DNA from 3 places in the Lysinibacillus sp. fls2-241-R2A-57 genome. Region 2 is predicted to be linked to each of the others. Evidence: riboswitches for the same ligand, from Rfam matches in the RefSeq annotation. Region 2 holds a riboswitch; each other region holds the start of a gene.
The links. A riboswitch is a leader RNA that binds a small molecule or an ion and turns the genes downstream of it on or off. The one in region 2 is predicted to bind S-adenosylmethionine.

Region 1 (5,661 bases), on a different contig from region 2:
CTTGAGTAATCTGTCCACATCGTTCGCAAGGTGCGCCTAAGTTAGGAAAGATCGACTTTTTTAATTTTCCTGCTTTTACCCATTTATAAAGTAGCTCGGATGAAACACCTGTTAATGCAACTACCTCATCGTTCGTTAAATAGCGATTATTTTTTCTTAGTAGAAAATGATGTAAATCAGAAAAAATATCTTCTTCTCTCACATCAATTCTTTTTGTAAATAGCTGCATATCTATTCTTCTCCTTGTTTACTTCAATTGATGATTTCGCTTACACCTTCATTAACGTTAATAGGCTGCTCGTCATATTTATAGTTTTCCCAACGATTACGTGCTAATTTTCGATATTTATTGGAAACATTTCGGTCCGCTATTAATCGAGAGAATCCTTTTTTCGCTTCAGTAATATCACCGAGTCGGAGGCTTAATTCAGCATGTAAAAATTGAATTCGTTCTCCGCCCTCTTGATTGGAGGCAAAAGATTTACTGTAAAAGTCTCTAGCCGCAAAGAGGTAGCGCATTTCCGATTCATAATCGTTTTTTAAGCGATAGAGCCAAGCTATTTTCAGTGCGAAATTGGCCATAAGAAGAGATTCTTCCATTGATGCTCTGGATACAAGATAAGCTAATTTAAAGCTTATAATGGCATCATCGATTGTACGTTCCTTACATATATCCATAGGTTTTTGAAGTTCCTTAATGTACAGCTCATCAATAAGAAGCATGAAAGGCCCATAAGTTCTTGTCATAGATTTGTGGTAGGCATAGCCACAATGCGGACAAACAGCAACTTCATATAACAATGGATTTAAACCTTCATAGACTGACATGAAGTCTGTTTGCTCCTCGACTACTTTATAACGATTAGGACGTACTTTATAAGTGGTGAAATGCTTTTTGCAAAACTTGCAGTCCACACTACTTTCATAGTAGTAAATGTTGAATGCCACTAAGAATCAGCTCCTTTACATCCAATTAGGTTTTTATTTCTTTTGTTCTATGTATACGATAGTTGTATCGTTCAATATGTTTAATTAACTATCTACTATTTTAACAATTATGTGTTCTTTGGTATACTCCTTTAGAATTATAAAAATTAAAAATGATTATTACTTTTTTAGTCATTTGAAATTTTGAACCGTATTCGTAATAGTATTTATCGGTGCAGTTGAGATAAATTACACATTTATTTTAGTTTGTCAAATTACGTACAAATGTTTAACTAAATGGCTTGTTAGTTTTTATGTTTTACAATGCTTATATAGGGAAAATTAACTATATGTGATGGAATGAATTCTTTGCAATTTTTAATGTAAAATTTTTTGGCTAAAAAAGGATTTCGAATGCGAAGCGGCTCATCTGACGCCCTAGTCAGAATGGGAATCACCCTCTCGTTTTTTGCTGAAGAACCAAAAGAAGGAATTTGTCTCAGCGCAAGAGACAACTCTTTTCTTAGTATTGAAAAACAAAATGATCAAGGTAATCTTCGTGAATGTTTTAGTGTCGAGCCCCAAAACAGAATCGCTCTTTATCGAAACTATTTGGGCTTTTATCGAAACAAAACCTCATTTTATCGAAACTATTTGAGCTTTTATCGAAACAAAACCTCATTTTATCGAAACTATTTGGGCTTTTATCGAAAAAAAAGCTCTTTCTATCAAGGAAATTAACCACACGTTATGGTAAAGAACTTATATTTGGTAAAATTGTATAAAACGATAAGGAGCTAACGATGGATTATAAAATTGTATTCTTTGACGTAGATGGAACGCTTGTTAATTATGAAGATGGCTGTATTGAAGAAAGCACAAGGGAAGCTGTACAACAATTAATAAACAAAGGAATTCGTATCGTTGCTGCGACAGGAAGACCTTTATCAATGTGCCAACAGTTAAGAAGCATAGGAATAGAGACGTTTATTACAGCTAATGGTGCGTTTGTTAAGCATCAAGATCACGTAGTCCATAAAATACCTATTGCACAAGAAATTGTCCAAACCGTTAAGGCTTTTGCTGATGAAAATAAACAAAGTCTCTCGTTTTTTACAGAACAATTATCGATGAATAACGTCCAAGAACAAGAGACATTAAAAGCTATGCAAGAGACATTATCTTTGCTGGAGTTTCCCGTTATTAATGAGGATATTTTAACGCAAGAGGTTTACTTAATGTGTTTGTATGGAGATAAAAATATAGAGAATAGATATGCCTCACAATTTCCTCATTTATTATTTAAAAGATGGCATCCGTACATTACAAATGTTTTGCAACATGATGTTTCCAAATCGATTGCTGTTCAAGCTGTACTAGATTATTTTAATTTGAGTCCTAAGGAAGCACTGGCTTTTGGCGATGGGGATAATGATATCGATATGCTGGAACAGGTTGGCTTCGGTATTGCAATGGGCAATGGTAGTGAAGCATTAAAAAATGTCGCTGATTTTATAACGAAGAAATCAACAGATGGTGGTATTGATTATGCTCTACGTGAGCTACAAATACTAGTTTAAGAGAGCTATATTTATAGTATGAACCAACCTCTATACATTAGAGAAAACTGTATGAAAGTTATAATACTCATAATGTTACCTACTTTGAGTTATTATAAAGCTAACATTTAAAAGAAATCATTATGCGTTAGGTGGGATGGATTTATGGCGCATCACGTGCAATCTCTTATTGAACATTACGGGTATTTTGGCATTATTCTTATCCTAGTTGGAGGGATTGTCGGGCTGCCACTTCCTGATGAGATATTTTTAACATATGTAGGGTATAGCGTTTATAGAGAAACTCTCTCGCATATTCCAGCTCTAATAAGCGCTGTGGTAGGTGCGGCAGGGGGAATTACCTTGAGCTACTATATAGGCTATAGATTCGGGCTACCCTTATTGCAAAAATACGGTCCGAAAATCCATATTACTGAACAAAAAATTGACGTTACTAAAAAATTATTTGCAAAAATAGGACCAGTATTATTATTAATCGGATATTTTATTCCTGGTGTACGTCATCTAACAGCATATATTGCGGCTATCAATAATTATCCTTATAAAAAATTTGCTTTCTTTGCTTATACGGGAGCGGTTATATGGACATTTACTTTTATTACTTTAGGAGAAGTACTTGGGGAGAAATGGCGCTACGTTGGGTTATATTTATCCCGCTACAGTATGTATCTTATAGCATTGTTCATCATAATAATTTTGATCGTTTATTTTATTTTCAAAAAAAGGAATTCGCCTAAATAAAAAGGGTCTGATTCAATACCTATCATGGTTTGATTCAGACCTTTTGTTATATTTAAGGCAATATTGCAAATGAACGCACAGGGAATCCAGAGGCTTTTTCAGGCTTTGGTACAATATTGAATATAGCAGCACCTTTTGGAGGTAGCTTATCCAAATTTGTCATAAGCTCAATTTGGTAAGTATCTTGTTCAAGTACAAAATATTCGCCGTCTAGCTTACTGTTTTTGCGAAAATCAGCTGCTGAATCTGTATCAAAAGTTTCGTGACCAATAGCACTTATTTTTCGTTCGTTGAATAAAAATTGTAACGCTTCTAAACCCCAGCCAGGAATATGATTATGACCATCAGCATCTTTGCTACTGAAAGCCTCCTTATCTGGCCAACGCTTACTCCAATCAGTACGAAGCGCAACAAAGGTACCTGCTTCAATTTCTCCATATTCAGCCTCAAAGTCAAGAATATCTTGGATACTTAATGTGTAGTCGTTATTCAATTCGGCTTCCTTAGATTTATCAATAACGATTAGTGGTAGGACTAGTTCTTTTAACGCCAATTCATCTAAATAGCGTGTATCTCGCACAAAATGGATAGGTGGATCGATATGTGTTCCATATTGCCCAGGGAAAGAGAATTGCTGCGCAAAGAAGCCATCATCATGGGAAAATAATGTTTCAAATTTTGCATCATCAAACATAAAGAAATGAGGCGAATTAGGACCAAATGTATGTGTTAAATCAACCCATTCTTTAGATTTTAATAGTTGAATTGCTTGTAAAAGTTCATTTGCCATAATATTTTCCTGCTTTCTTTTAATTATTTTTGGGTGCTTAGACTTTACTTACTAGCGGCAATAAAAAAGAGCCCTCCTTGTAGAAGAGGACTCTTGTGCAAAGCAACTTAGTAAGTCTTCTCATCTTCAAGGCCGATTTCGCCAATTGGAATTAGCACCATACCTATAGGCTGGTTGCTGAGACATCATAGGGCCAATCCCTCCGTCTCTCTTGATAAGAAAAGATAATATAAGAATTTTCAGAAATATATTACGAATACTTTAGCATATTTATTTATAGTTTACAAGTTCAATAGGGATGCATGGTTAAAAGATTTTCCAGAATTAATAATTTTGCTATTGCTGCAAATATTGTTTGCCTATATTTAAATAGATAATACGATTACATACATCATACGTAAACATAGGGGTAGCCTTTGTATTTAGATTAAAATCCCGTTTCACATATGAGAAAAGCCTCGTTGTTGAATCTCAATCGCTAGGTTTAAATAGACAATACATAGATCCCACTCATTAGTTGAATTTCACCAACTCAAATTTACGGTTAGCTTACAACAGTCGCTATCAGTAAATATTATTCGAATTCCATCTGGTGTATAGTTAGTTTCGAATTTTATGGTAATGCCTGTTGATGCAATTAATTTTTCAACCTCTGTTTTATTTGACAACTGTGCCGCGTCCATAAGATCATGTGCAAATTGCTCTGATTCATCAATTTTATCCGTCAGTAATTGTGCTTGCTGCATAATAGCTTTGATCCGTTTCGCAGAAGACTTTAATTTAGTTATATTGATGGTTGGAAATGGGCTACGATTTGTTGAGTTTGTAGGCATCACTAAATGTCTAGAAGGTTGGAGTGTGGCTGGTTGATTTGCCATTGCCCATGCCCATGTTGGATAATAATTAGGATAGACAAAATACGGATAAGGATTGTAATACAACTAAAATTCCTCCTATCCTATAGTTGATACCTTATCTTATGTACAACAAAGACTTTCGGTGTTAATGGTTGATGCTTGGCAAAAGGGGAGCAAGTGGTGCGATGACCCAATCGGAAGCCATTAGTTCATCCAATTTATTCACAGAAGGAGTTATCAAGATGGATGTTCGTGAATACATAAAAAATGGTTTTGAAGTTTACTACGAGCGCTATAATCAGATTTCGGAAGATGGATTTTGCAGATGGATGCGTCCAGATGTTCCTGATGAGATGAAATTAGCGGATACTGATGAAGAATGGTCAAGATGGAAGATGGTCCCTTCTATAGTAAGCGAAGATGATATTCAAGCTTTAGAAAAAGAGTTTGGACTTAAATTTCCTGAATGGTATAAAGCCTTTATTTCAACGTATCATCATTATTTTGATGTCATACCCGAACAAAGTATTGAAGAGCCTTTAAATAACGTTAGAGATATGTATAATCCATCGTTATGTAGTTCGGGATATCTCCCATTTTCATGGGATGAAGAGTACGGCAAAATAATTTGCATTGATTTAAATGACATTGCAGATGAAGAAAATTGTGCAATATATGAAATTGAACATGAAATTTTATTTGATGATGATGCCGATATTAAAGCGTCATTAGACTATCTGTATCCAAATTTTAAGGCATATTTTGA
Region 2 (9,931 bases):
TCAACCCCACGCTATGGAAGTGATGAGCTATTAATTGTTTCATTTTGGTTCGTAACGGTTATGATGGTATACTACAGACAAATGAGGGAGACGCTGAAAATTTAGCGCCCTGAAAACGATAGTAGAGGAGCCTTTAAATGACGATTCAATTTATTCATTATCCGAAATGTACTACTTGTAAAAAAGCTCAAAAATGGCTAGATGAAAATGAGATTTCATATGAAGAGGTACACATTGTCGAACAACCGCCTACAAAGGACGAATTAACAAGCTTATGGCAAGCGAGTGGGTTGCCATTAAAGAAATTTTTCAATACTTCTGGTATGAAATATCGTGAGCTTGGTTTGAAGGATAAGCTAGCTGAAATGCCTGAGGAGGAGCAGCTTGAACTGCTTGCTTCAGATGGTATGTTGATTAAACGACCGGTCGTAACAGATGGAAAAAAAGTTACTTTAGGGTTTAAAGAATCAGATTTTGAGCAAGCTTGGAAATAACCGCTTTTAACTTCTTTCAGTATAATTGATTCTTGTTTTTATGGTAGAAGTATGGCACACTGAAGATGAATATATTACATATTTATGGAGGGGTTTTTGCATGAGCACACCAAAAGACTTACGTTACTCTGAAGAGCATGAATGGGTAAAATTAGAAGATGGTAAAGTACGTATCGGTATTTCTCACTTCGCACAATCTGAACTTGGAGATATCGTTTTCGTTGAGCTTCCACAAGTTGGCGACGAAATCAAAACAGATGATCCATTCGGTAGTGTAGAATCTGTAAAAACAGTTTCTGAATTATACGCACCAATCTCAGGTACAGTAGTTGAAGTAAATGCAGATTTAGAAGATAGCCCAGAATTCGTTAATGAATCACCATATGAAAAAGCATGGATGATCGTTGTAGAGCCTGCTGATGCATCAGAAGTTGAAAAACTTATGACAGCTGAGCAATACGAAGAAATGATTGCTGAATAAGACAAGCCCTAATAAAAAAACGTCGGAAATCACCGGCGTTTTTTATTATCTTCATTCCTTCCACCACGTTGGGGAGAAGAATGCAGTTGAAGTCCCTTATCAATGGGTGTCTTATATGATCATCGACAGAGTGTTATGGATATAATGAGCATAAGGGATATGTCTAATGGGGGTGGCGTGATGTTCGAGGGAAAATGCTTAATTGTCGAAGGGCGTTCGGATAAACTTCAAATTAAACCTATTTTAAGTGAAGATGTTATAATCCTTTGTACGAATGGTACAATTGGAGTTCATCAATTAGAAGAGTTACTGGATCCATATGAGGGCTGTGAGCTTTATACATTCTTTGATGCAGATACATCGGGTGATAAGCTACGGGCATTAATGGACAGACATTATCCAGAGGCTGAGCATTTACGTACGATGCCGACATATAAGGAAGTTGAGACAACTCCGAGAAAGGTGTTAGCGATGATATTGCTTCGTGCACACTTCTCAATCCATAATAAATATATTTTGTAAGGTTGCGTGAAAAGATGGAAGAATGGTCAAAAGAGCAGTGGGACACGGCTGTACAGTCCGGTGAAAAGGCTGCCTTTTATTTATATACACCTATGTGTGGAACGTGTGCAGTTGCCTCGAAAATGATGACGATTGTCGAGCAATTACTACCACATTTACAGGTTGGTAAAGCGAATATTAATTTTATAGAGCACATAGCTTTTGATAATAAAATCGAAAGTGTACCATGTTTACTCGTTTGTGATGGCAAAAAAGTGATAGAAAAGGTTTATGCCTTTCAATCCGTACCATTTTTATACGAATTATTAAAAAAATAAATTGACGGAGCTTTACTCGCGTGGTAAAGTACGAATATATTAAAAAATATAAATATATCGAACTCTTATAAAGAGTGGCGGAGGGAAGTGCCCTATGAAGCCCGGCAACCATCACAAAGTGAAAAGGTGCCAAATCACCCAAAGATTTATCTTTGACAGATGAGAGAACGGTTTAGCGTATAAGTTACGTGACCCCTTCTACTTGTCTATAAAGTGAAGGGGTTTTTTTACTTCCTTCAGCGGGTGACACGGATATGAGAAAAGGAGAATTCGCTATGATCCAGCTGCAAAATATTACGAAGAAATACAAAACTGCGAATGGCGAATTAACAGCAGTCAAAGACGTCAACCTTTCTATTAACAAAGGTGAAATTTTTGGCATTATCGGCTATAGTGGCGCTGGTAAAAGTACGATGATTCGCTTATTAAACGGTTTAGAAAAACCTACATCTGGTACGGTGACGGTTAACAATCAAGAATTTTCATCTATAAAGGGGCAAAAGCTCAGAGATGCTAGACAAAAGGTCAGTATGATTTTCCAGCATTTTAATTTACTTTGGTCTAGAACTGTTGAGGAAAATATCGCTTTCCCACTAGAAATCGCAGGTGTTCCAAAGGCACAACGTGAAGCGCGAGTGAATGAATTGATCACACTTGTTGGCTTAGGGGGGCGCGCTAAGGCGTATCCATCACAGCTATCAGGGGGACAAAAGCAACGTGTAGGTATCGCTCGCGCCCTTGCTAATAATCCAGAGGTATTGTTATGTGATGAGGCAACATCTGCACTCGATCCGGAGACAACAGATGCTATCCTTGATCTTCTAGTCGATATTAATGAACGATTAGGTCTAACGATCGTATTAATTACACATGAAATGCACGTTATTCGCAAAATTTGTCATCGTGTAGCGGTTATGGAAGCTGGAGAAATTGTAGAACGTGGTGAAGTATTACAAGTATTCCAAGCTCCACAAGCGGTCATTACGAAAAAATTCGTTTCTCAAATTACAGATACGAAAGAAACACAGGAAACAGTGGCACAAATTAAAGCAAATTACCCTACTGGACAACTTGTCAAACTAGTTTTTGTAGGTGAAAAAACAGAGCAACCTGTAATTTCACATCTTGTGAAACAGTTTGATGTGGAAGTAAGCATTGTACATGGTAATATTTCGCAAACGAAAAATGGTGCGTACGGCACACTTATTGTGCAAATAGACGGCTCGAAGGCGAATATTGCGGATGCACTTAACTACTTAAATACAGTCGAAGTACAAACGGAGGTGATTGCAAATGCTAACTAGTCTCTTTCCGAATGTCGACTGGGAAAAAATGTGGGAAGCTACGTATCAAACATTGTACATGACAACGATCTCTACAGTGATCACATTTATTCTTGGATTAGCGATTGGGATCTTATTATTTTTATCAAGTCCAAACCAACTATGGGCGAATAAAATTGTTAACTTTTTAACAAGTTCGATTGTTAACATTTTCCGTTCGATCCCATTTATCGTATTAATCATTTTATTAATCCCATTTACGAAATTTTTACTTGGCACAATTCGCGGAGCAAACGCAGCTTTACCAGCATTAATTATTGGTGCTGCACCATTCTATGCACGAATGGTATTAATTGCATTACGTGAAATTGATAAGGGTGTTATTGAAGCAGCTCGTTCAATGGGCGCTAAAACGTCAACGATTATTTGGAAAGTATTAATTCCCGAATCGTTACCAGCACTTATTTCAGGTATTACAGTTACTGCCGTAGCACTTGTTGGCTATACTGCGATGGCAGGAATTATCGGTGCAGGCGGTCTAGGGGATGCAGCTTACTTAGACGGTTTCCAACGTAATCACCCAGATGTGACATTAATGGCGACTATTTTAATCTTAGTAGTTGTATTTATCATCCAATGGATTGGCGATATGATTACAACTAAAACCGATAAACGTTAAAATTACAGGGTTATTTTGGTTTTATACCATTAACATATTTAAACGAGATAAAAGGAGTGTAATACAATGAAGAAATTATTAGCAGGATTATTCTTATCAGTACTTGTACTAGCTTTAGCTGCTTGTGGTGCTGGTAAAAAAGAAGATACAAGCTCATCATCTGGTGATAAATCAGATAGTAAAGAAAACGTAACATTAACAGTAGGTGCTTCTAATGTACCACACGCGGTTATTCTAGAAAAAGCAAAACCGATTTTAGCTAAAGAAGGTATTGATCTTAAAATTGAAACATATCAAGACTATGTATTACCGAACCAACATTTAGAATCAGGTGAACTTGATGCAAACTATTTCCAACACCTACCTTTCTTAGAGCTTAGCATGAAAGAAAATGGCTATGACTTTGTAAATGCTGGTGCCATTCACATTGAACCAATCGGAATCTACTCTAAAAAATATAAATCACTTGAGGATCTACCAGAGGGTGCAACAATTTTACTTTCTAACTCTGTTTCAGACCACGGGCGTATGCTTTCATTATTAGAAGCTAAGGGCTTAATTAAACTTAAGGATGGCGTAGATAAAACAGCTGCTGAACTTAAAGATATCGAAGAAAATCCTAAAAACTTCAAATTCGACGCAAATACAGCTCCTGAAATGCTTGTACAAATGTATGAAAATAATGAAGGTGATGCAGTCCTTATCAATTCTAACTACGCAATCGACAACGGACTAAATCCAATGGAAGATTCTATTTCTCTTGAAGATAAAGAATCTCCATATGTAAACATTATTGCTGTACGTGCTGGTGATGAAACAAAACCAGAAATTAAAAAGTTAGTAGAAGTATTAAAATCTAAAGAAATCCAAGACTTCATCGTTGAAAAATGGAAAGGCTCAGTTGTTCCAGTTAAATAATTTTATCAAAAGGGTATGTAAGTATTAAAGCTTACATGCCCTTTTTTGCATAAAAAAGATCAGAAAAATATAACTTTTAATCGAAAGTAATCTTCTTCTGTAGTTTGTGGCAAAATTATAATATATTTTAAGTTACCATATTTTTTATATAGCATATGTTCAGTGATCTTTATTACTATAGTTGTTGTGTATATAGATTAAAAAATTATAGGGGAATAATGAATCGGTACTAAAGACTGTTCTTGATTTAAAAAATTGTTGGTATGAAAGCTCATGGAGCAGAGGAAGGTGAGTGCACCTTTGATTTGCCTTCAGGTTCTTACGAGCATAACGGAGGCGAAATCGAATGACCTCTCCCAAAGTGGAATGTATACTCAATTTTGATGAAGGGCCAAAATAATAAAAGACAATGAAATATATATTTTACATCAACTGGAGTGATAACAAATGAATAAATTAATCATTGCAGAAGACATCTTACAAGAGCATGAAGTGAAGGGTTATTTTGAAATTTTACGTGAGAGTGTTATTCGCTCGCGTTTAACAATGACTGCTGTCTTTTTTAAATTAGCTAATTCCTCACAAGGAACTGATATAGAACGTAATCAAGTGAAGAATCAAATTTCAGCTTTTTTAAAATCAAAAATACGAAAAACAGATTTACTTTTCCAATTAGCAGACGGAGTACATTGGGGAATATTTTTTCTACAAAGTAGTGATGTGGAGGCAAAGGCATTTTTAAAACGGATTTTTGCGATTTTAAAGCAAGAAAGGGAATTTAAGCAAATAGCCTTGAAGGCCTCAATTGCTGAAATAAGAAATAACAATGTTAGCTTTGAAGCTTTGTTAGATTCAAATAAGCAGAAACTAGCAAATGAGGATCAGCCTACTTGGTCAATAGAACAGGTTACAGATTATAGTGTACAACCAACGGAGCAAGTAAAGGTAAGTATTATTGAACAAAATGCAATCTTTAGAAAAGTACTGGAAACGACGCTCAATCACTTAGACATCCCTCATTTTACTTTAGAAGTGTCGACCTATGAAGATGGCTATAGTTTTTTACAGTCCGATAGCTATAAAACGGGCCATATGCATTTAATTGTGATGAACGATATTTTACCACGTAAAAACGGCTTAGAGATATTGCATATTTTGCGCAACATGCCAAATGAGAAAAAATTCATTATTTATATGATGTCGGAACGAAATTCAGAAGGAGCGACACTTAATGCGTATGAAGGTGGCGTCGATGAATATATCGTCAAACCATTTAATTTGCGTTTGCTAGAAGCGAAAATTAAGCGAACTTTTGCGAGGTTTTGGCTATGATGAAGCTGTCGATTTCTTTTCTTTTAGCAGTAATCGTCGTTTTATTAGTAATCCTATTTTTATTTACGATGTATTTACTTTTTCAGCGCCAGCGGGAAATTCGTTTTGAAAAAACTCGTGATACTTATTTACAAAACTATTCACAGCACTGGTACAACTATTTAATCAACGATGAGATTTTTTCTATAGTGCTTGTCCCTCGTGGGAGTGCTCAAGTAGCAGCTATTGAAATGATTTTTTCATCATATTTAAAAAATATTATGAATGTAAAAGTTAACCATAAAATAAAAGAATTTTCTAATCTCTATTTAAAAAAGTTTTATGAAAAGGATCTATCAAGTAAACGATGGAGCATTAGGATGAATGCTTTATATCGCATTGCGGATTTACGGATTGAGGAGCTACTAGATACTTGCCAACAGTTTGAGAAAACAAAAATTTCGGAGGAGGAATTTTTTCAGCTATTAAAAATATACTCTCTCTTCCAACCAGAATTGTTTATCGAAAAAATTAAAGAACCAGAAGTTAATTATTCAGAAAGCGAATATAGAAGATTATTTGTATTGTTAGAGGATGACGTATTTATTCGATTATTTGAAGACTTTGATAGCTGGACAAAGAATATTCAATTTGCTGCAATTGATACTGCGGCTGTCAAAAGAAATATGCAATATATCGATAAGTTAAAACAGCTATTAACACATGAGTTTCCAGAAATAAAAATAAGAGCATTGAAGGGGCTTTATGAAATTGGTGTAATTGATGAAATCGATCCTTATGTTCCATTTGTGACATCAGATATGTGGGAAGCAAGATTAATGGTTGCAAAAATCTTTAACCATGCGCCACTAAATTATACCTATACTTATTTAGAACAGCTCCTACAGGATGAAAATTGGTGGGTACGTTCACAGGCAGCTAAAACAATCGCTGAAGATCGAGAAGGAATTGTAAAATTACAGCAATTTATGGAGTCCTCAAATGACCAATATGCAATAGAAATGGCACAGGAAACAGTAGTGAGAAAGCAGGGGAACAAATGAAAGTATTTTTAGATTATTGTATGTGGTTCTTTGGCGGCGTTATTCTGTTTTATATGCTATTCGTTATTGTTTCATATTGTACAATGCTTGTTATTGCTATGCTAGATTTGCGAAAACGCTATAAATTAGATCCCTCAGAATATGATGATGCACATATAGATGCCTTCTATTCAAAGCCAGTATCCTTACTTGTCCCTGCTTACAATGAAGAGATAGGCGTTGTTGATACAGTCTATTCATTGTTGAATTTACGCTATCCGCAAACTGAAATTATTATCATCAATGATGGTTCTACGGATCATACACTTCAAACCGTCATCGAGCATTTCCAAATGAAGCCTGTTGATAAAATTATTCGTACAAATATCCCTACAAAACAGATTAGACGAATTTATGAATCTGAAATATATAAGAATTGTATTTTAGTAGATAAAGAAAATGGTGGTAAGGCTGATGCGTTAAATGTAGGTATTAATGTTTCTCAATATCCTTATTTTTGCTCGATTGATGGGGATTCAATTTTAGATGAAAAGTCATTGCTTCGTGTGATGAAGCCGATTATTTTATCTGATGGTGAAGTGATTGCGGCAGGAGGAAATATTCGAATTGCCAATGGGGCAAAAATGCAGCTTGGTTCCGTTACGGAAACGCACCTACCAAATAATTACTTAGTAATCATGCAAGTAATAGAATATTTACGAGCGTTTTTAATGGGGCGAATAGCTTTAAGTAAATTTAATCTTGTCCTTATTATTTCGGGAGCATTTAGTGTGTTTTCGAAAAAATGGGCTGTGGAAGCGGGCGGTTATTCAACGAATATTATTGGAGAAGACATGGAGCTTGTCGTAAATATTCACCGTTTGATAAAAGAGAAAAAAGAAAAAAAACGCATTGAATTTGTACCAGACCCTGTATGTTGGACCGAAGCACCTCAGACGTTAGGGGTGTTACGTAATCAACGTAGACGCTGGCATCAAGGATTGTTTGAAAGCCTCTGGAAGCATAAAAAGATGACGTTGAACCCTAAATATGGCTTGCTAGGATTCATCTCATTTCCATACTTTTGGCTTGTAGAATGTCTTGGACCAATTGTTGAGCTAGGTGGTTATATTTATATCGTTGTAGCATTTTTCTTAGGGAAAATCTATTATGAAATAGCAATCTTGCTATTACTACTCTTCGTCATTTATGGTGTTATTTTTTCAATAGCATCTGTATTGTTCGAGGCATGGGCCCTGAATACTTATCCAAAAAAGAGAGAGCTACTACGAATGATACTGTTATCGTTTACAGAAATTTTTTGGTATCGACCACTCACTCTTTTATGGCGCTGTGAGGGATTAATTCGGTTTGTGCTAAGAAAAAGCGATTGGGGTAATATGAAGCGTGTCGGCATCGCTGAAAAGGAGAAAAATGTATGAAGCGAATATATATAGGGATTATAGCCATTCTAGTTCTTATTATCACGCCTATAGCATGGTGGTATTTGAGCGATGAAAAACCGCTGAACGTTGCGATACTAGATAAAACGGTTCCGAATGAAACATATCGGGAGCATTTAGGCGTGGATTGGTTTTTAAATCATTATAAATACACGATGGATCATCAACCATATGATGTACAAAAAAATTACTATGGTACGATTCCAAACGATGAAACGAAAAGTGTGTCAGAAAAAAAGTTTCCAACTGACTATAGTAATTATGATGTTATTTATTTGGCCGATACGTATGGTGTTTATAAGGATGATTTAAATGAAGAAAAGCGTCTAGGTAAACGCTCAGAAAAAATTGTTGGTGGCTTAGAAATGGATGAATGGCAGTCCATAGTAGCCCGTTTAGCAAGCAACAAGAAAAGTATGTTAATAGCTGAATTCAATACATTTGCCTCACCAACATCAGAGGCAGTTAGAAAAGAGCTACAGGATTATTTAGGAATTTCATGGTCTGGATGGATTGGGCGTTATTTTGATGAGCTTGATTATCATAAAAATTCAGAAATTCCACAATGGGTCGTAGATGAACATGGTGATAATTGGCCGTATGAGGGTGGAGGCTTTCTTCTATTTAATGAAATTACAGAAAAGCTCATTGTGCTAGAAATGGACAAGCATGTAAAGACAGAAGGTATTGAGGTGCAATTTACTGAAGAAGGGAAAAAATTCTTTAATACCTCAGCTAGTGCCAAGTATGGCTATTGGTTTGATATTATTACACCTAAATATGCCGAGGATGCTCTCGCTAATTATAAATGGGACTTAACAAAAGAAGGGGCAAAATTATTAGAGGAAAACGATATTCCACAGCAATTTGCGGCTATCGTTTCACAGGATAAACGCAATACGACAAGCTATTATTTTGCTGGAGACTTTAATGATGTGTCGCGTGTTCCAACCTTCTATAAACTAAAGGGTTTACCGACCATCTATAAATACGCAGAGAAGTATGCAGACAGTTCATTTTATTGGTCGATTTATATACCAGTAATGAATAAAATTTTTGAAACGTTTGAGCAAAAAGAGGTTCAAGAAAACGTTAATCATGAAAAATTAAATTATAATGCACGTGTTCAAGGTGAGTCGTTTGAAATCTTACGTGATGGAAAATGGGAGCCAATCGTATTTAAGGGCGTTAATATCGGCATGGGGAAACCAGGAGCATTCCCTGGTGAGGCCGCTATTACGGAAGAAGAGTACTATCGATGGTTTAATCAAATTGCTGAGATGAATGCCAATACGATTCGTGTATATACATTACACCCACCAGGTTTTTACCGGGCACTTGCTAAATACAATGAAGAAAACCCAGATAAACCACTGTATATATTGCATGGTGTGTGGATTAATGAAGAAGGCTTGGCTAA
Region 3 (9,931 bases), on a different contig from region 2:
ACCGCGCTCACGATTATGCAACATATGTAGAAGGTGTTGAAAAGCTACGAAAGCATGGGATTCGTGTATGCTCACACATTATTAATGGCCTTCCACTTGAAGACTATGACATGATGATGGAAACTGCTCGCGAAGTCGCAAAGCTTGATGTACAAGGCATTAAAATACATTTACTGCACCTTTTAAAAGGTACGCCAATGGTGAAGCAATATGAAAAGGGTATGTTAGAATTTTTAGATCAGGAAGTTTATACAAAGCTAGTAGCAGATCAACTTGAAATTCTACCACCAGATATGGTTATTCATCGTATTACAGGCGATGGACCAATTGATTTAATGATTGGCCCGATGTGGAGTGTTAATAAATGGGAAGTATTAAACGGAATTGATGCTGAGCTTGAACGCCGTGGAAGCTGGCAAGGAAAATTTTATAAATCCGAGGTTGCCAAATGAAGCTACAACGCGTTTTACAATATGCTCAACAGCTAATAAAAGATACAGTTGAAGAGGGCGACACTGTGGTGGATGCCACTGCTGGAAACGGTCATGACACTTTATTTTTAGCCCAGCTTGTCGGAGATGAAGGCCAAGTATACGCCTTTGATGTTCAAAAGAGCGCAGTCGATGCAACACTCCATCGTCTTTTAGATAATGGCTTAGAGCATCGTGCACTTGTTTTACATAGAGGGCATGAAGAAATTGCCAAATATGTACACAAGCAAGTTGCTGCTGCAATTTTTAATCTTGGTTATTTACCTGGTAGTGATCATGACATTATTACAAAGCCAAATACTACGATACAAGCAATTCAGGATTTGTTAAAATTGCTCAAAATCGGTGGTCTTATTGTCCTTGTCATTTATCACGGTCATCCGGGTGGCAAGGAAGAACGAGATGCAGTAATAGAGTATGTCAGTCAACTTCCCCAAAAATATGTACATGTATTAAAATACGAGTTTCTAAATCAACAAAGTGATCCACCCTTTGTTATTGCTTTAGAAAAAATGAAAGATGATCCTTTAATCTAATCTTTCTAGCCCGAAATAAGATACTATTTCGGGTCTTTTTTTAGCTCATCACCATAATGTAGCGTTGATTTCCTTCCACCAGAAGCGTCCGCAACCTATATATTGCATACGTTTTAACAATTGTTATCTCCAACTTTTGGTGATAAGCTTTTTTTGATTATTGTTCCCATTCCTTTGTTATTCATATCATGAGTCCTTCGAATCACATGTATGTTAATTAGGAAAAAATAGGTTTATTGAGCGATAAAAGGCTCTTCACCAAAACGTGTGGTTGATTTCCGTTCCGACTGGGCGCTTTGTAGCTGACGCTTCGCTTTCGCACAGAGCAGAGCTTCCTGGGGGCGTCCGATGAGCCGCTTCACTCGCGTTGCTCGCTCCAGGGTCTCATCTGTGACGCTAATCCCCAAGGAGTCGTCCAGTCTCCACTACAATCAACTAAAATACAGCGCATATATTTTAAAAAATGTCATCCACAACTTTTGGTGATGAGCCCGATAAAAGGATTTTTCGTCATTGCTAATAAATTTCCATTTTAACTGATTGTAGTGTAGAGCTACTCGAGTGCTCCTGTCACAGAGCGAAGCTTCCTACGGGAAAGCGAGACAGACGAGACCCTGCACGGAGCGAATTTTTTCTGTGCGAAAGCGTAGTGCAACGTAGCGGCAGCAACAATAATGTTTTATCTGTGCGAAAGCGTAGTGCAACGTAGCGGCAGCAACAATAATGTTTTATCTGTGCGAAAGCGTAGTGCAACGTAGCGGCAGCAACAACACCAGTGGAGGAAGCGGCTCGACGCTCAACACACCTGATATAAAATAGAAAGCTATCTAATAGATGTTAAAATCTATTAGATAGCTTTCTCATTATTGTCTATTTATTTTTACGTTTTTCATTATAATCTACCCAGAAATCTGCACCTTTAATTCCTAGTTTACGAGGATCAAAAACAGGATCTTTTCCTTCTTTTTTCTGTTTCTCATAATCTTTTAATGCAACAATAGCAGGTTTCATAATAATTAAAATGGCTAAAACGTTAATCCATACCATGAGGCCAAGTCCAACATCCCCCATTGCCCAAGCAAGGTCAGATGTGCGTATAGTACCGTAGAACGAAGCAATTAAAATAGCAAATTTCGCAATCCAAATGGCGACTTTTTCTGTACCTCCTGAGAATAAATAAGCCACATTTGTTTCGGCAATATAGTAATATGCCATTATTGTCGTAAAAGCAAAGAAGAATAATGCAATCGCTACGAATGGGCCACCAAAGCCTGGTAGTGAAGAGTCAACCGCATATTGTGTGTATGCTGCACCTTCTTTAATACTTTTCGCAAATGTTATTTGTTCATCCCCAGTTAATCCGTCTTTATTGAATTCACCAGTATAAATAAATGAATCAGTACCTTCTGCAGCTTTTTCATCCTGCACATTATACATTCCAGTAAATAAAATCATAAATGCTGTAGCTGAACAGATTAATAATGTATCAATGTATACAGAAGCCGCTTGCACGATTCCTTGTTTAGCAGGGTGTGATACTTCTGCTGCCGCAGCCGGATGCGCTCCTGTCCCTTGACCGGCCTCATTTGAATAAATTCCGCGTTTAACGCCCCATGCAATAGCAGATCCAATTATACCACCAAAGATTTCTTGCGCTCCAAATGCGCTAGAAAAAATTAATGCAATTACAGCTGGTACTTCTTTAATATTCATTGCAATAATGATAAGAGCCATAAGAATATAAGCTAGTGCCATGAAAGGTACTATAATCTGTGCAGCATTGGCAATCCATTTAACCCCTCCGATAATAATAGCACCTAGTAATACGGCAATAATAAGTCCTGTAATCCAAGTATCAATGTTAAAAGCGTTTTCAACAGCTGTCGCAATTGCATTCGATTGAACACCCGGCATCAAGATTAACATTGCAGCTAATGCGGCAATAGCAAAAATAACTGCAAACCACTTTTGCCCCATTCCCTTTTCTATGTAATATGCGGGTCCGCCACGATATTCTGTATCTTTCTCTTCTTTATAAATTTGAGCCAACGTCGACTCAACGTAAGCAGTCGCCGCACCGATAAAGGCAATTGCCCACATCCAAAAAACAGCACCAGGTCCCCCCATCCCGATTGCTGTAGCAGTACCGGCAATATTACCTGTACCTACTCGACCAGATAGTGCGATAGACATCGCCTGAAAGGATGAAATCCCCTTTTCAGATTTTTCACCTTTAAACATTAAAACAAACATATCTTTAATGTGTCTTACTTGTAGGAATCGTGTAATGATTGAAAAAAAGAGTCCAATCAATAAAATACCATAAATAAACCACGGTCCCCATAAAATGGCATTCAGTTTCTCAACGATTGCTTCCATCTTACCCCTCCATTTTGAAAATTTTTCTTTAAGTCATTATAGTATTACACTTTTCAGAAAATTACAATATTATATTGATAGATTAATTCCCAAAAGTTGGGTATGGTATTTTTTAAACGTATATCGTGTATGGAAGTTAATCGGAGTGAAGGCTGGACGACACCTTTGGGGATCAGCGTCACAGATGAGATTCTGGGCGAGCAAATAGAAAAACGAAGGCATTATCACGTCCTGTGATAATGCCTTCGTTACTATTATCGTATAATTGCTGGCGCTTTGCTTTCGCACATAAAACATTTGTTGCTGTCGCTTCGCTTTCGCACAGAAAAAAACATTTGTTGCTGTAAGCGGCTCATCGGACGCCCTCTGGAAGGCTCCTTTTTGGAACGAAAAATGGTGATGAGCCACTTCTAGCTAATTGAAGAGGCAATTCACTACTCTATGATATATCCAATTCTTCGAAGAGCATTATTTATAAAATCACGTAAATAAATAAAAATCTCTTCTCGCTCTACTTCATGAAATAGATTATGATAGCAATTTTCCCATTCTTTGAATTGAAACTCTGTAAACTCCTGCTGATAAAGCCAATTTCGAGTTTGTTTCGTTTCAGTAATACTATCTTTTTCAGCTGTCATAACTAACATAGGTCTATTAGGGAATTCAGCTTGTGGCAATAACACTAGATTACGCATCATTTGCTGTAGCTCTCTATACCATTTCACGGAAACGACTGACATAAAAGGAACCTCATCCTTCATCTCATCTCTTCCTTCTACACTGCGCGTTAATGTATTTAATGTAATTTCATGAGTCATTTTCACATTTGCTGTCAGGGCACTTAGGCTAGTTAAAGCATTAGATAGTTTACCTGGCAATAACTTTAAAAGTAGCCAAGGTGAAGTTAAAATAATACCTGCGCATTCATATTTTCGCTTATGCATGGTATGTAGTAACAATGTTGCGCCAAGCCCATGTCCTATAAAAAAGACAGGTAAATTATATGAAAAAGCATTCTCTATTAAATTCCTTGTATACTTGTTGTACTCTTTAAAATCTTCATCATGAACACGCGAAAACCCTACATTTAAACCATGATTTGGTAAATCCCCCATGACTATGTGGAAGCCTTCCAATCTAAGTTTTTCTATAAGCCACGCATACCAGCGGTGATTTTCATATGCACCATGAATAATAGCAACCACAGCCTTCGCTTGTCCATCAGCTTCCCATTTCCACATTTTACATAGTCCTCCTAAAAAAATAATTACACAATGATTATATCGAAATATCTCACTCATTTTAATTTTATATTTCCATCAAGTTGCGTATTTGATACGATAATATTACATCATAGAAAGAAAAGAGGCGATTCTCATGATCTATCCATTTAAAGGTAAAACACCCAAAATCGATCCATCTGTTTTTATTGCCGATTATGCAACCGTTACTGGTGACGTTACAATAGGTGCTGAAACAACAATTTGGTTTAACACAGTTATTCGAGGTGATGTATCACCAACAATCATCGGAAAAAGAGTTAGTATTCAAGACCTTTGTTGTTTGCATCAAAGCCCTAAATATCCACTCATTATTGAAGATGAAGTAACAGTCGGGCATCAAGTAACTTTACATAGCTGTACGATTCGTAAAAATGCCTTAATAGGTATGGGCTCATTAGTATTAGACGGAGCGGAGATTGGAGAGGGTGCATTCATTGGGGCGGGTAGTCTTGTACCTCCAGGCAAAGTTATTCCTCCGAACAGCTTAGCATTAGGTCGTCCAGCAAAGGTTGTACGAGAATTAAATGCTGAAGATAAAGAAGATATGGAACGTATCGTACGTGAATATGCAGAAAAAGGTCAATACTATAAATCTCTTCAAACAAAAAATAAATAGCTAAATTGAAGCAACTCCACGTTTTCTTGGACAACCAAGCTATACATAGTTGTCATTAGGAGCTAATTTTTTCAAAAAAACAGTAAAAGGGGCTATTAGAACACCAAGCCCCTTACTGTAAAATAATTTTATAGCTATTGCATTATTTTAGCTAAATAATTTATAGCCCTGCTTTTTCTTGTAATGCGGCAGCTTTGTCTGTTTGTTCCCAAGGTACATTTAAGTCCGTACGACCGAAGTGACCATATGCTGCAGTTTGCTTATAAATAGGGCGACGAAGGTTAAGCATTTTAATAATCCCTGCTGGGCGTAAATCGAATAGCTCGCGCACCCATTCTACAATTTCATTTTCCTTAACTTTCCCTGTCCCAAATGTATCCACAGCAATAGATACTGGTTGAGCAACACCAATTGCATAAGCAAGTTGTACTTCAGCACGTTCTGCTAAGCCTGCTGCTACGATATTTTTTGCCACATAGCGTGCTGCATATGCCGCTGAACGGTCTACCTTAGTTGCGTCTTTACCAGAGAAAGCACCTCCACCATGACGTGCATAGCCACCGTATGTATCAACGATGATTTTACGTCCTGTTAGACCAGCATCACCTTTTGGACCACCTATTACGAAACGACCAGTTGGGTTGATGAAATATTTAGTATTGGCATCTAGTAATTCACTTGGAACAACTGGAGTAATAACGAATTCTTTTAAGTCGGCTTGAATTTGTTCAAGCGTTGCTTCTTCATCGTGCTGTGTTGAAATGACAATCGTATCTACGCGTACTGGTACATTGTTTTCATCATATTCAACCGTTACTTGCGTTTTTCCGTCTGGACGTAAATATGCAAGTTCGCCAGATTTACGTGCTTCCGTTAAACGACGAGCCAATTTATGCGCTAAACTGATTGGTAATGGCATAAGCTCTGGTGTTTCGTTACATGCATAGCCGAACATTAAGCCTTGGTCACCTGCGCCAATTGCTTCAATGTCAGCGTCTGTCATAGAACCTTCACGCGCCTCTAAAGCTTGGTCTACACCTTGAGCAATATCAGGTGATTGTTCGCCAATAGCAACAAGTACTGCTAAGTTTTCAGCATCAAAACCATATTTTCCACGAGTGTAACCGATTTCTGCTACAGTATCACGGACGATACCTTTAATATCTACATATGTAGAAGTAGTAATTTCTCCTGCTACTAATACTAAGCCTGTTGTTACAGTTGTTTCACATGCAACACGTGCATTTGGATCTTCTGCTAAAATAGCATCTAAAATGGCATCCGAAATTTGGTCACAAATTTTGTCTGGATGTCCTTCTGTTACACTCTCTGATGTAAACAGTCGACGGTTTGTCATTTGGTTTTCCTCCTATTACGCTTACAATATTATTTACGAATAACGGTACTCATTACCCATGTCAAGTCTGCCCCTAAGGATCGAACTCTCAAGCCGTTGTTGCTGTCGCTTCGCTTTCGCACAGAAAACATTTTGTTGCTGTCGCTTCGCTTTCGCACAGAAAACATTTGCTGATTGTAACACGAGGATTTTTGAAAGATCCGTCATTATAATAAGGAAAGAATTACACATACTTACCTTTACATTCGTTTTTAACAATAAAAAAATCCTTTTCTCACGCTTACTTAACATGAGGAAAGGAAATAATGACTTCGTAACCTTTCACTCTTATCGTTCAAGGGGTTTCCCTTGCATCAGGTTGGCACCAACGCATGTCGTGAAATAGTTCATGCAGGTTGCCGGGTTTCATAGGGCCTGACCCTCCACCAGCTCGGGATAAGAGTATCCGTTCAATATATCATAATACGTAAAAGGTCGAACGTTGTCAAATATTTTTGTTGTATTCTCCATCTTTTGGTGATGCGTCCAAAATAATCCCTACTCTCCACCTCACATCATGTGTTAACATATGTGTGACCCTTTAATCTTCATTCAGCAAATGTTTTCTGTAGCGAAAGCAAATTGTCAGCTACAATGTTGTTTTTGTAGCGAAAGTGGATCGTTAGCTATGGAATATTGCCATCTCTACATGTGGTGGATGAATATAGTTGTAGCCCCTTTTCAGTCGGTGACAAGCTCCGTCTGATAAAAACCAGCTTAGAACTTCACATCCTGTGCGAACCTCATGTTGGCAAAAATCTTCCAAATGCAATTTAGCTATGACGGAAGTGATTGTGTAATCACTTGATTATAAATAGGGTAAAAAGCATTCTTAAAACGAATAAATTAACTTTTTGTCGTTTTCTTGAAAAGTAATAAAATCTCAAAAATAATTTCTGAATTAGTATAGATTATTTAAGCAATTGTGTTATACTATTTTTGAAATTAAGAAAATCTCCCTTAGACTCATGGGAATACTATAAAAAAGGATGGTATTTAATCGATGAATTCAGTAGAAATTGCAAACGAACTGAAGGAATTATTAAACGGCGGTAACATTAATGTTCAACTTTCAGTAGCTCAATTAGCTGAAAAGGCTACATCTCGTGGTGAAGCTATGTTAACAGTAGATGGTGCTGTTCGTGCAGAAACTGGAAAATATACTGGTCGTTCACCTAAAGATAAATATACAGTAGAAGAAGAAAGCACAAAAGATAAAATTGACTGGGGAAAAGTAAATCAACCAATTTCTTCTGAAGTGTTCGATAACTTATATGTAAAAGTAGTAAAATATTTGAAAGAACGTGACGAATTATTCGTATTCAAGGGCTTTGCTGGTGCTGACAAAGATTCACAATTAAGCATCCAAGTAATCAATGAATACGCTTGGCACAATCTTTTCTCTCATCAATTATTCATCCGTCCAACTGAAGAAGAATTAGCTTCTCATGTTGCTGACTTCACAGTGATCTCAGCTCCTAACTTTAAAGCAGACCCTGCTATCGATGGCACAGCTTCTGAAACATTCATCATTGTATCACTTGAAAAGAAAATCATCCTAATCGGTGGTACTGAATATGCTGGAGAAATCAAAAAATCTATTTTCGGTATTATGAACTACTTATTACCGCAACAAGGTATCCTTTCAATGCACTGCTCAGCAAACGTTGGTGAAGCTGGTGATGTTGCATTATTCTTCGGTTTATCTGGTACTGGTAAAACTACTTTATCAGCTGATCCTGACCGTAAGCTTATCGGTGACGATGAACACGGTTGGTCTGATAATGGTGTGTTCAACATTGAGGGCGGTTGCTATGCAAAAACAATTAATCTTTCAGCTGAAAAAGAACCAGAAATCTACAACGCAATCCGCTTCGGTTCTGTTCTAGAAAACGTAGCTGTTGATCCAGAAACTCGAGTTTGTGACTATGATAATGGTTCATTAACAGAAAATACACGTGTAGCTTATCCAATCCAATACATTGAAAATATTGTAGATCCATCTGTTGCAGGTCACCCAAAAACAATCATCTTCTTAACAGCTGATGCATTTGGTGTATTACCTCCAATCAGTAAATTAACAAAAGAGCAAGCAATGTACCACTTCCTTAGCGGTTTCACATCTAAACTTGCTGGTACAGAACGTGGTGTAACAGAGCCAGAACCAGTATTCTCAACTTGCTTCGGTTCTCCATTCCTTCCACTTCCAGCAACAGTTTATGCTGAAATGTTAGGTCAAAAAATTGACGAGCACGGTGCACAAGTATACTTAGTAAACACTGGTTGGACTGGTGGCGAATATGGTACTGGTAGCCGTATGAAGCTTTCTTACACTCGTTCAATGGTACGTGCTGCAATTGATGGCAAATTAGCTAATGTTGAAACAATTCAAGATTCAGTATTTGGTTTAAACATTCCAACTGCTATTGAAGGTGTACCAACAGAAGTACTTAATCCTCGTGATGCATGGGCAGACAAAGTTGCTTATGATAAAAAAGCTGCTGAACTTGCTGGTTTATTCAACGAAAACTTCAAGAAATTCTCAAACGTTTCTGAAGCTATCACTAAACTTGGCGGTCCATTAAAATAATTCACTAAGCAAAGGGAACGATTTCAGTCGTTCCCTTTTTATTTTCCCTCTTAGGCCACTTGTGTATAATTCATAATAGAAGTTTTAGGGGGATGCATATGAAAAGAAAGTACAAAGTGATTATTACCATTGTCAGTCTTCTGTTAGTATTGTTTGTTGGGGCTGGATTTTTTGCAGGGAATTATTTCTTTAATCTCGCCTTAAATCCTAATACAGATAAATCAGCCGCGCTTAATGCGCCGCACAATTCTATTGCTATTAGCCCTGAGGATGCTAAAGAAAAAGAAGAAAGTAAAAAGTGGTTTAAAGAGAATTTTGAGGACTCTTTTATACAGTCTTTCGATGATTTGAAATTGCATGCCTATACGCTTAAAAATACAAACGAAACAAATAAATGGGCAATTGTTTTCCATGGATATTCATCTGATGGCTCACAAATGTCAAAGTATGCTAAGCATTATTATGATATGGGCTTTAATGTTCTCATACCAGATGCAAGAGGTCATGGTAAAAGTGAAGGAGACTATATTGGTATGGGCTGGCACGATCGACTAGATGTAGTTTCATGGATTAATAATGTTATCAGCTCTAATAAAAACGCTGAAATTGTTTTGTATGGTGTTTCCATGGGAGGCGCTAC

Region 1: linked by a shared signal. The riboswitch ahead of QRN68_RS21495 (cyclase family protein) and the one ahead of QRN68_RS20830 (methionine ABC transporter ATP-binding protein) in region 2 are both predicted to bind S-adenosylmethionine.
Region 3: linked by a shared signal. The riboswitch ahead of QRN68_RS19285 (hypothetical protein) and the one ahead of QRN68_RS20830 (methionine ABC transporter ATP-binding protein) in region 2 are both predicted to bind S-adenosylmethionine.

Annotation. Positions count from the first base shown of each region.
Region 1 is NZ_JARVRU010000160.1:286-5,946, reverse strand. It holds gene QRN68_RS21515 (hypothetical protein) at 1-229, opposite strand, end outside; gene QRN68_RS21510 (DUF2225 domain-containing protein) at 253-948, opposite strand; gene QRN68_RS21505 (Cof-type HAD-IIB family hydrolase) at 1,731-2,507, shown strand; gene QRN68_RS21500 (DedA family protein) at 2,652-3,248, shown strand; gene QRN68_RS21495 (cyclase family protein) at 3,301-4,038, opposite strand; SAM riboswitch class I at 4,156-4,259, opposite strand; gene QRN68_RS21490 (YuzC family spore coat inner layer protein) at 4,563-4,979, opposite strand; gene QRN68_RS21485 (SMI1/KNR4 family protein) at 5,138-5,661, shown strand, end outside.
Region 2 is NZ_JARVRU010000152.1:3,972-13,902, reverse strand. It holds gene QRN68_RS20850 (arsenate reductase family protein) at 138-494, shown strand; gene gcvH (glycine cleavage system protein GcvH) at 595-975, shown strand; gene QRN68_RS20840 (toprim domain-containing protein) at 1,156-1,497, shown strand; gene QRN68_RS20835 (thioredoxin family protein) at 1,512-1,814, shown strand; SAM riboswitch class I at 1,877-1,980, shown strand; gene QRN68_RS20830 (methionine ABC transporter ATP-binding protein) at 2,090-3,118, shown strand; gene QRN68_RS20825 (methionine ABC transporter permease) at 3,108-3,776, shown strand; gene QRN68_RS20820 (MetQ/NlpA family ABC transporter substrate-binding protein) at 3,843-4,694, shown strand; gene QRN68_RS20815 (response regulator) at 5,142-6,026, shown strand; gene QRN68_RS20810 (HEAT repeat domain-containing protein) at 6,023-7,069, shown strand; gene QRN68_RS20805 (glycosyltransferase family 2 protein) at 7,066-8,490, shown strand; gene QRN68_RS20800 (hypothetical protein) at 8,487-9,931, shown strand, end outside.
Region 3 is NZ_JARVRU010000136.1:658-10,588, reverse strand. It holds gene mnmL (tRNA modification radical SAM protein MnmL/YtqA) at 1-452, shown strand, start outside; gene mnmM (tRNA 5-(aminomethyl)-2-thiouridylate-methyltransferase MnmM) at 449-1,027, shown strand; gene QRN68_RS19310 (hypothetical protein) at 1,261-1,434, opposite strand; gene QRN68_RS19305 (alanine/glycine:cation symporter family protein) at 1,898-3,406, opposite strand; gene QRN68_RS19300 (alpha/beta hydrolase) at 3,841-4,647, opposite strand; gene QRN68_RS19295 (gamma carbonic anhydrase) at 4,784-5,305, shown strand; gene metK (methionine adenosyltransferase) at 5,466-6,662, opposite strand; gene QRN68_RS19285 (hypothetical protein) at 6,696-6,920, opposite strand; SAM riboswitch class I at 6,987-7,104, opposite strand; gene pckA (phosphoenolpyruvate carboxykinase (ATP)) at 7,705-9,291, shown strand; gene QRN68_RS19275 (alpha/beta hydrolase) at 9,390-9,931, shown strand, end outside.